Regions from separate parts of the Rhizobium lentis genome, predicted to be linked through region 3. Evidence: predicted binding sites of a transcription regulator. Region 3 holds the regulator's gene; each other region holds the start of a gene.
What was found. Region 3 encodes PhoB, which activates phosphate uptake and scavenging genes when phosphate is short. Its sites were predicted from a motif close to TGTCATNNANCTGTCAT; they were not measured.
Positions count from the first base shown of each region.

Region 1 (2,200 bases), 450 kb from region 3:
ACGGTGTCGTTCCCGAACCGTGCTCGGGTTTCGACATCACACTTTCGGTGGCTTCAGCACCGTTCTTTCAACCTTGCCCAATAGGCTTTTCAGTTCGGGCTCGCGAACGAACACAGCGGCTTCGAGCGGTGGCAGCCACTGGCTGCTTCGCTGCTTTTGTTCCGGAAAATTCTCATCGATTTCTCGGGCCTCCAGGAGATGGACCTGAACGATCGAGGGAACGCGTTCGCCGTCGGCGCGAGTCTTGATATAGGTATAGAAACCGAAGGGGCGCTTCTTGGCCTTACCTTTCACACCGGCTTCTTCCCAAGCCTCGCGTTCGGCAACTTGATGGGGTGCAAGCTTGGCGATAGGCCAGCCTTTGGGAACGATCCACCGGCCGCTTTCGCGCGACGTAATCAGCAGGACCTGCACTGCATTGTCACCGAATTTGCGGTAGCAAATCGCCGCAAACTGCTCGATCGCTTCTCCGCGAAACAGTTGCTCGGTGGCGCTTGCCAGCCGGCCGAGATAGGTCCTAGTTTGCTTCGGCATTTACGTCAGCCGCCGCGGGTCATTGGTGGCGCAAGCCATGTTGATATCCTGAGCGACAGATCAATCCGAAAAGAAAACCTGGGCTGTCGAAGCAATGAACCAAGGGTTCGGCGAACGACAAATGTTCCTTAACTATTCCCCTTTTTCAAGGCGCCATTGTCATAAATCTGTCATAAACCGAAATTTCCCCCTATCTCTTCAATGGGATAGGGTTTAGGACGACTCGTCATCGATAGCGCAGGCCATGGATCGCGAGGTGTTTATGCTTGGTTGGTTTCGAAAGTTGATGCCGCGCGAAGACCGGTTCTTTGTGCTCTTCGAACAGCATTCCACGACGATTGTCGACGCCGCACAGGCTTTGGACAGGTTGCTGTCGGGCATTCAGATCGAGGATCAATGCGAGACGATCGTGCGGTTGGAAGACCAGGCCGACAATATCACCCGCGAAGTGATGCAAGCCGTCCGGCGAAGCTTCATCACACCCTTCGATCGCGGTGACATCAAGGACCTCATCCAGTCCATGGACGATGCAATCGACATGATGCACAAAACCGTCAAGACCATCCGGCTCTTCGAGCAGACCAGCTTCGATCCGGGGATGCGGGAAATGGGCAAGACTGTCGTCGAGGCAGCCAATCTTGTTGCCGAAGCCATTCCGTTGCTTGATCGCATGAACGCCAATGCGCCGCGACTTTCGGCAATCGTCGAACAGGTCACGCGGGTGGAAGGGCGCTCCGACGAACTGCACGAGCAGGGGCTCAAGGATCTGTTTCGCAGACATGGCGCCAACAATCCGATGGCGTATCTGATCGGCAGTGAAATCTACGGCGAGCTGGAGAAGGTGGTCGACCGATTCGAGGATGTCGCCAACGAGATCAGCGGCATCGTGATCGAGAATGTCTGATGGATGCCGCCCTCGCTTTTCCGCTTCTCGTCGGCCTTATCGGCGTCGCGCTGCTCTTCGACTTCCTGAATGGCCTGCATGATGCGGCAAATTCGATTGCGACAATCGTATCGACGCGGGTTCTGAGGCCGCAATATGCGGTCTTCTGGGCGGCGTTCTTCAATTTCATCGCCTTCCTGTTCTTCGGGCTGCATGTGGCGGAGACGCTCGGCACCGGCATCATCGATCCGGCGATCGTCACGCCGCAGGTCATCTTCGCGGCTCTGATCGGCGCCATCGTCTGGAATGTCTTGACCTGGATATTCGGCATTCCCTCCAGTTCCTCCCACGCACTGGTCGGGGGCCTGGTCGGAGCGGGTCTTGCCAAAACCGGGTTGAGCTCGATCGTCTGGAGCGGCCTCCTCAAGACCGCTGGCGCAATCGTCATGTCGCCGATGATCGGCTTCCTTCTGGCGCTGTTTCTCATCCTGGCGGTGACCTGGACATTCATCCGGCAGACCCCGTTCGCTGTCGACCGATCGTTTCGCTTCCTGCAATTCGTATCGGCATCGCTCTATTCGCTCGGCCACGGCGGCAACGACGCCCAGAAGACGATGGGCATCATTGCGGTGCTGCTCTATTCGCAGGGCTATCTCGGCGGCAGCTTTCATGTGCCGCTCTGGGTCGTGATTTCCTGCCAGGCCGCGATGGCGCTCGGCACCTTGTTCGGCGGCTGGCGCATCGTCCACACGATGGGCTCGAAAATCACCAGGCTGAACCCGA
Region 1 is NZ_CP071454.1:2,803,122-2,805,321, reverse strand. It holds gene J0663_RS13435 (NUDIX hydrolase) at 37-534, opposite strand; gene J0663_RS13430 (DUF47 domain-containing protein) at 797-1,438, shown strand; gene J0663_RS13425 (inorganic phosphate transporter) at 1,438-2,200, shown strand, end outside.
Region 1: the regulator PhoB is predicted to act here: its motif matches at 692-708, upstream of J0663_RS13430 (DUF47 domain-containing protein).

Region 2 (2,200 bases), 1.1 Mb from region 3:
CGAGTTGCCGGCCTTTCCGGATCAGGTCGATGTCATCGAAGTCGCCGATCCCGAGCATCCCTTCCGTCTCGCCACGTCGCCGGCGCGCAACTTTCTGAATTCGAGCTTTTCCGAGACCAAGACGTCGCGTCAGAAGGAGGGCCGGCCCGAAGTGATGATCAATCCTGTTGACGCCGAGGCCAGCGGCATTTCACACGGCGATCTTGTCCGCATCGGCAACAGCCGCGGCGATCTGCGCATTCACGCCCGTATCACTACCGAGGTGAAACCGGGCGTGCTGATCGCCGAGGGCCTCTGGCCGAACAAGGCGCATGTGGACGGGGAGGGCATCAACGTCCTGACCGGTGCCGACCCGGTCGCGCCCTATGGCGGAGCGGCCGTGCACGACAATAAGGTCTGGCTTCGTGGGGGTGCTGCATGACGCAGCCGAAATCACGGGTAAAAATCGCGAGCGAGGAAACGCTGTCGAACGGGTGGACGCGGCTCAGCAGCTATCTGCTCGATTATATCGATCGCAAGGGAGCGACCCAGCGGCTGAAACGGGAAGTCTACCACCGCACGCCCGCCGCCTGCATCCTGCTCTATGATCCCAAGCGCGACCTTGTCGTTCTCGTCCGCCAGTTCCGCCTGGCGGTACACGTCAACGGCGACCCCGCCTGGATGATCGAGGTGCCGGCCGGCCTTCTCGACGACGACCATCCTGAGACGGCGATCCGCCGCGAGGCGATGGAGGAGACCGGTTATCGCCTGCGCGAGGCGCGCTTTCTCTTCAAATGCTACATGTCGCCGGGCGCCATTACCGAAGTCGTCCACTTCTTCGCAGCCCTGATCGACACCGCCGACCGTGTGGCCGAAGGCGGCGGCCTGGACGAGGAGCATGAGGATATCGAGGTCCTGGAAGTCCCGCTCGTCGAAGCCGCCCAGATGATTGAGGCCGGGGAGATTTTCGACGCCAAGACGATCATGCTTTTGCAGTGGGCCGCGTTGAACAGGGATCGGATCAGATAGCGGGTAGGGGCGCCTCGGGGACGGCTGGATGCACCCATGACCGCTCCTGCTTTGAGCCGCCAACGCTCGAAAATTCATACGACTGTCACGAAGCGGTTCTATCCGCTGCGGCTTGTCGATCATCGGATGCGATCAGGAGAAAGCCATGTGGCTCAGCAATTTCACCCTCGTTCTCCCGGACGAGGTGGTGAGCGAAGGTTCCGTGCGTGTTGAGGATGGCGCTATTGCCGAGATCAGGCCGGAGCCGGTCGCGAGCGCCGCCATCGATGGCGGCGGGCGGCTGCTGATGCCGGGATTTGTCGACCTGCACGGCGACATGATCGAGCGCGAGATCGCGCCGCGGCCGAACGCGACGATGCCAATCGATTTCGGCATCCATGAACTCGACAAGAAGCTTGCCGCCGCCGGGGTCACGACGGCCTTTGCCGCCGTCTCCTTCGCCACCGAAAGCGTCTATGGTCACGTCCGCTCGCTGGAGACGACGTCCGCCGTGATCGAGGGCATCAACCGGTTGCGCGACAATCTCCTGATCGACCACCGCGTCCACGCCCGCTACGAAATCACCAATATCGGCGCCGCCCCGGCTCTCGAGCGCCTGCTGAATGCCGACCAGATCGACATGGTTTCGCTCACCGACCACACGCCGGGCCAAGGGCAGTACAACAATCTGCAGAGCTACATCCTCAGCATATCCGAGCGCCGTGCCATCTCCGAGGAAATGGCCGCCGAGATCGTCGCCAAGCGCATCGCCATGCGCAACAATCCCGAAATCGAAGCCAAGCTGAAGGCGATCGTGGCGCTGGTGCTGAAGCACAAGCTGTCGCTCGCCTCGCATGACGATGACAGCGTCGAAAAAGTCGCCGAGATGCACCATCTCGGCGTCACCATCAGCGAGTTTCCAGTCACCGCACCTGCGGCCGAAGAAGCGCGCCGCCGCGGCCTCTGGACGCTGATGGGCGCGCCGAACGCCCTGCGTGGCCAGTCAATGTCCGGCAATCTCAGCGCCCTCGATGCCGCAAGGGCCGGGCTGCTCAGCGTCATCGCCGCCGATTACCATCCGGCTGCCTTTGTACCCGGCATCTTCAGGCTGGCCGATAGGGTGGAAGGCGGACTTCCGGCAGCCGTGGCCATGGCGACCGGCAATGCCGCCCGCTCCGCCGGTCTCCTGGACCGCGGTGAGATCGCCATCGGT
Region 2 is NZ_CP071454.1:3,407,752-3,409,951, forward strand. It holds gene J0663_RS16355 (molybdopterin-containing oxidoreductase family protein) at 1-421, shown strand, start outside; gene J0663_RS16360 (NUDIX domain-containing protein) at 418-1,008, shown strand; gene J0663_RS16365 (alpha-D-ribose 1-methylphosphonate 5-triphosphate diphosphatase) at 1,154-2,200, shown strand, end outside.
Region 2: the regulator PhoB is predicted to act here: its motif matches at 1,081-1,097, upstream of J0663_RS16365 (alpha-D-ribose 1-methylphosphonate 5-triphosphate diphosphatase).

Region 3 (2,200 bases):
TGCCATCACCAACGCAAAAGGTGGAGACAGGGCATGAACTGGACAGACGAGCGGGTCGAGAAACTCAAGAAGCTTTGGTCCGAAGGGCTGAGCGCCAGCCAGATCGCGGCGCAGCTTGGCGGGGTCAGCAGAAATGCCGTTATCGGCAAGGTGCACAGGCTGAGCCTTCCGGGCCGTGCCAAGGCCGGCGGCACGACCACCGCGGCGCGCACACCGAAGCGCCAGACATCAGCGCCACGGGCGCCGAACTACGCCTCCCGGATCACCACCCGCACCGTGACCCGCCAGCAGGGCGCAACGATGCTGAAGGAAGAGATCGAGGTCGATGGCGTCGAGGAAATGGACTATGTGCCGGCCGGCAACGTGGTCGTGCCGATTTCCCGCCGCCTCGGCCTGACGGAGCTGACCGAACGCACCTGCAAGTGGCCGGTCGGCGATCCGCTCAAGGACGACTTCCACTTCTGCGGCTGCGAATCCCCGGACAATTCGCCCTATTGCAGCTATCACCAGAAGCTTGCCTACCAGCCGGTCAACGAACGCCGCCGGGCGGCCGCTCGGGTGAGCTGAGGGGCGATCGCCGGACATGAAAAACGGGCCGAGCGGCCCGTTTTTTATTGGTTCGCGCCAATAGCGCCGCTCATTCAGCGTCGACCACCGGTCTCGACCCGTCCTTCGGCCCCCGCTTACATGCCGCAACGTCTCGATTCCCTCTTCTCCCCTGCGGGGAGAAGGTGCCCGTAGGGCGGATGAGGGGCCGGCGAAGCCGGTCCTTCCCAACAATGCCATGTGAACTTCGGTCGTGTTGGGCGCTTGCCGTTGACGTGATGGGATAGGTGATGACGGGAGGGTGTGCCGTGTGGCCCCCTCATCCGCCTGCCGGCACCTTCTCCCCGAGGGGAGAAGAGATTTGCCGCACTCTTTCCGTTCCCCACCAACCTCTCATGGGGCACGTCCCCTCACCCCGTCCGTGTTCGGGAGCTCAAGCTTCCATCGAATAACCGGCGCCACGGACGGTGCGGATGACGTCCTGCATGTTGGAGAAGTTCAGCGCCTTGCGCAGGCGGCCGACATGGACGTCGACGGTGCGTTCGTCGACATAGATATCGTGGCCCCAGACGCCATCGAGCAGCTGTGAGCGGGAGAAGACCCGGCCCGGCGACGACATCAGGAATTCCAAGAGGCGGAATTCGGTCGGGCCGAGGCGGACTTCGCGGCTCTTGCGATGGACGCGATGGGTTTCGCGGTCGAGCTCGATATCGCCGCACTTCAGCACCGAGGACAGCACCTCGGGGCGTGCACGGCGCAGCATCGCCTTGACGCGGGCGACGAGTTCGGGAGTCGAGAAGGGTTTGACGACGTAATCGTCGGCGCCGGTCGACAGGCCGCGGACGCGCTCGCTCTCCTCGCCGCGCGCCGTCAGCATGATGATCGGCAGCCGCTCGGTTTCCGGCCGCATGCGCAGGCGCCGGCAGAGTTCGATGCCGGAGACGCCGGGCAGCATCCAATCCAGGATGAGAAGGTCGGGCGTGCGTTCCTGCAGCCTGATTTCGGCCTCGTCGCCACGCAGAATGGTATCGACTTCGAAGCCTTCGGCTTCAAGATTATAGCGAAGAAGTACGCTGAGCGCTTCCTCGTCTTCAACAACTGCGACTCTCGGGATCATGCGTGTCCGTCTCCTCGCACACGAGCCTTAAACCGGGGGCGATTTAAACAGGCGTCCTGCGCAAATTCAGAAATTGGCTGCGACCTCTTTGCGCGCCCCGAACGGGCGCGCACGCAATCGATTGATCGGAAGATTATTCCGTCGCGGCGCCGACGGTGTTGGCGCTGTCATCCTTCGGGCGATCGCCTTCCGGCTGCGCGCCCGTCGCCATGTAATAGATCGTCTCGGCGATGTTGGTGGCATGGTCGCCGATGCGCTCGATGTTCTTGGCGCAGAAGAGCAGATGCGTGCAGCTCGTGATGTTGCGCGGATCTTCCATCATATAGGTCAGGAGTTCGCGGAACAGCGAGGTGTACATCGCGTCGATTTCGTTGTCGCGCTCGCGGATAGCGGTCGCCTTGTCGGCGGCCCGTGTCGTATAGACGTCGAGCACTTCCTTGAGCTGGACGAGCGCCAGCTCGGAGAGATGCTCGAGGCCGCGGGCGAGCTTGCGTGGAACGCCGGTGCTCTGGACGGCGATAACGCGCTTGGCGGTAT
Region 3 is NZ_CP071454.1:2,354,646-2,356,845, reverse strand. It holds gene J0663_RS11330 (GcrA family cell cycle regulator) at 34-567, shown strand; gene phoB (phosphate regulon transcriptional regulator PhoB) at 980-1,663, opposite strand; gene phoU (phosphate signaling complex protein PhoU) at 1,797-2,200, opposite strand, start outside.

Region 4 (2,200 bases), on a different replicon from region 3:
CTGCTGCTGAATTCGGCCTCGGCAAGACATCCGGGGGGGCTCGGAAACAGCTCGGGCGCGCTCGGACGGTATTTCATGGATCAGCTTCCGTGCCTCGCCTTCGGTTCCTTTTCCAAGGCGAAGGGTTGGGCCATTGACCATTCCGCTCCTGTCGATCCCTTCTACAACCCGTCGGGTGGCATCTTCATCCCCCGCTTTGGCGAGGGTGACGCCGCCCGCGGCGATTTCGACTATCAGGGCAGCGTCGGCAGGGCACCGGTTTCAGAGGAGACCGCTGCACGTCTCGCCTTCTTCGGCTTCGGCCGCATGCTGCCCTATGCCGACAACCGCATCACTCTCGACGTCAAGCGAAAGGATGCCTGGAACATTCCGGTACCGCACATTCGCTGCGTCATGCAGGAGGAGGAACAGCGGCTGCTTCGCCGGCAGGAGGAAACGTTGATCGCCATGATCAGGGAGGTCGGCGGCGACCTGGAATTCATCGGCTCTCCCGCGGGCCTCAAGGAGATGGGCAGGGGCGCCTTTCCCGACGCCGATGCCTTTAGCCGCTTCATGTTCCGCAAATGGTTCCGCAAGACCATGTGCATGGGCGCTGCAATCCATGAAACCGGCGGCGCGCGCATGGGCGAAAGCCGGGAAGCTTCCGTGCTCAATTGCTACAACCAGCTCTGGGATGCCCCGAACGTCATCGTTACCGACGCCAGCGCTTTCCCGGGCAGCGGCATCGCGGGTACGACGCTCACCGTCATGGCGCTGACGATCCGCGCCTGCCGCAATCTTGTCGACGGCTATCGGAAGGGACTGATCTAGACACGGCTCCACTTCGGCGCGGGCGGCATCGAAAAGATCTCCGGCATGCGGAGTGACGGGAGCGGCGAACAAGTCGGCGAGCTTGGGGTTATCCAACCGTCACACTAACTTTGCAGTGACATGCTCCTGTCAACTGAGCAGGAAGGGAAAGCCCATGTCTAAAACACATCAGGACCAGCTCAGCCGGATAAAGGCCGAAATCGCCGACAGCTTCGATGAGGAGCTGGAAATGCAGATGGAGGAAGATCGGCTGGACGATCTGGTCGTCGAAGGAATGACGGAACCGGCTGAGCAGACGCTCGACCGAAAGATCTATTTCCGCGAGCTGTTCCGGCTGCAGCATGAGCTGGTGCGGCTGCAGGATTGGGTTCAGTACAAGAAGCTGAAGGTCGTCGTGCTGTTCGAAGGCCGGGATTCGGCCGGCAAGGGCGGGGCGATCAAGCGCGTGACCCAAAGGCTCAACCCCCGCGTCTGCCGAACCGTGGCACTGCCCGCTCCGACCGAACGGGAACGCCATCAATGGTATTTCCAGCGCTATGTTCCGCATCTTCCCACGGCCGGGGAGATCGTGCTCTTCGACCGCAGCTGGTACAACCGCGCCGGCGTCGAGCGCGTGATGGGATTCTGCACCCCTGACGAACTCGAGGAGTTCTTCCGCTCGGTACCCGAATTCGAACGGATGCTGGTCCGTTCCGGCATCGTGCTCATCAAGTACTGGTTCTCGATCACCGACGAGGAACAGGAATTCCGCTTCAAGATGCGCATCCACGATCCGCTGAAGCAGTGGAAGCTTTCGCCAATGGACATGGAAAGCCGCATCCACTGGGAGGAGTATACCAAGGCGAAGGAAGAAATGCTGGCGCGCACGCACACCAAGGAAGCGCCCTGGTGGGTGGTGCAGGCCGTCGACAAGAAACGGGCGCGTCTGAACTGCATCGCCCATCTTCTTCACCAGATTCCTTATGAGGATGTTCCGAAGCCCGAGATTCAGCTGCCGGACCGTATTCGCCACGCCGATTACATCAGGGCGCCTGTTCCGCCTGAAATGCTCGTGCCGGAGCGCTATTGAAAGAATAGCCGCAACATCCGGCAAGATCGCTACGCCGCGCGGGAAACCCGGCGTAGCGACTGGAACCCCCGGCGGCTGTCAGGCGGCCTTATCGGTCATTCGGTTCAGCTCCTCGACAGCATTATCCGGCAGCAGCAAGCGGGCCGCGGCGAGATTCTCCCTGAGGTGACCGAGCGACGAGGTGCCTGGGATCAGCAGGATATTGGGTGCACGGCGCAACAGCCAGGCGAGCGCCACCTGCATCGGTGTGGCGCTGAGACGCGTGGCGACATTGCAGAGCGTGGACGACTGCAACGGCGTAAATCCGCCAAGGGGGAAGAA
Region 4 is NZ_CP071457.1:281,763-283,962, forward strand. It holds gene J0663_RS29560 (GMC oxidoreductase) at 1-810, shown strand, start outside; gene ppk2 (polyphosphate kinase 2) at 965-1,879, shown strand; gene J0663_RS29570 (aldo/keto reductase family oxidoreductase) at 1,958-2,200, opposite strand, start outside.
Region 4: the regulator PhoB is predicted to act here: its motif matches at 897-913, upstream of ppk2 (polyphosphate kinase 2).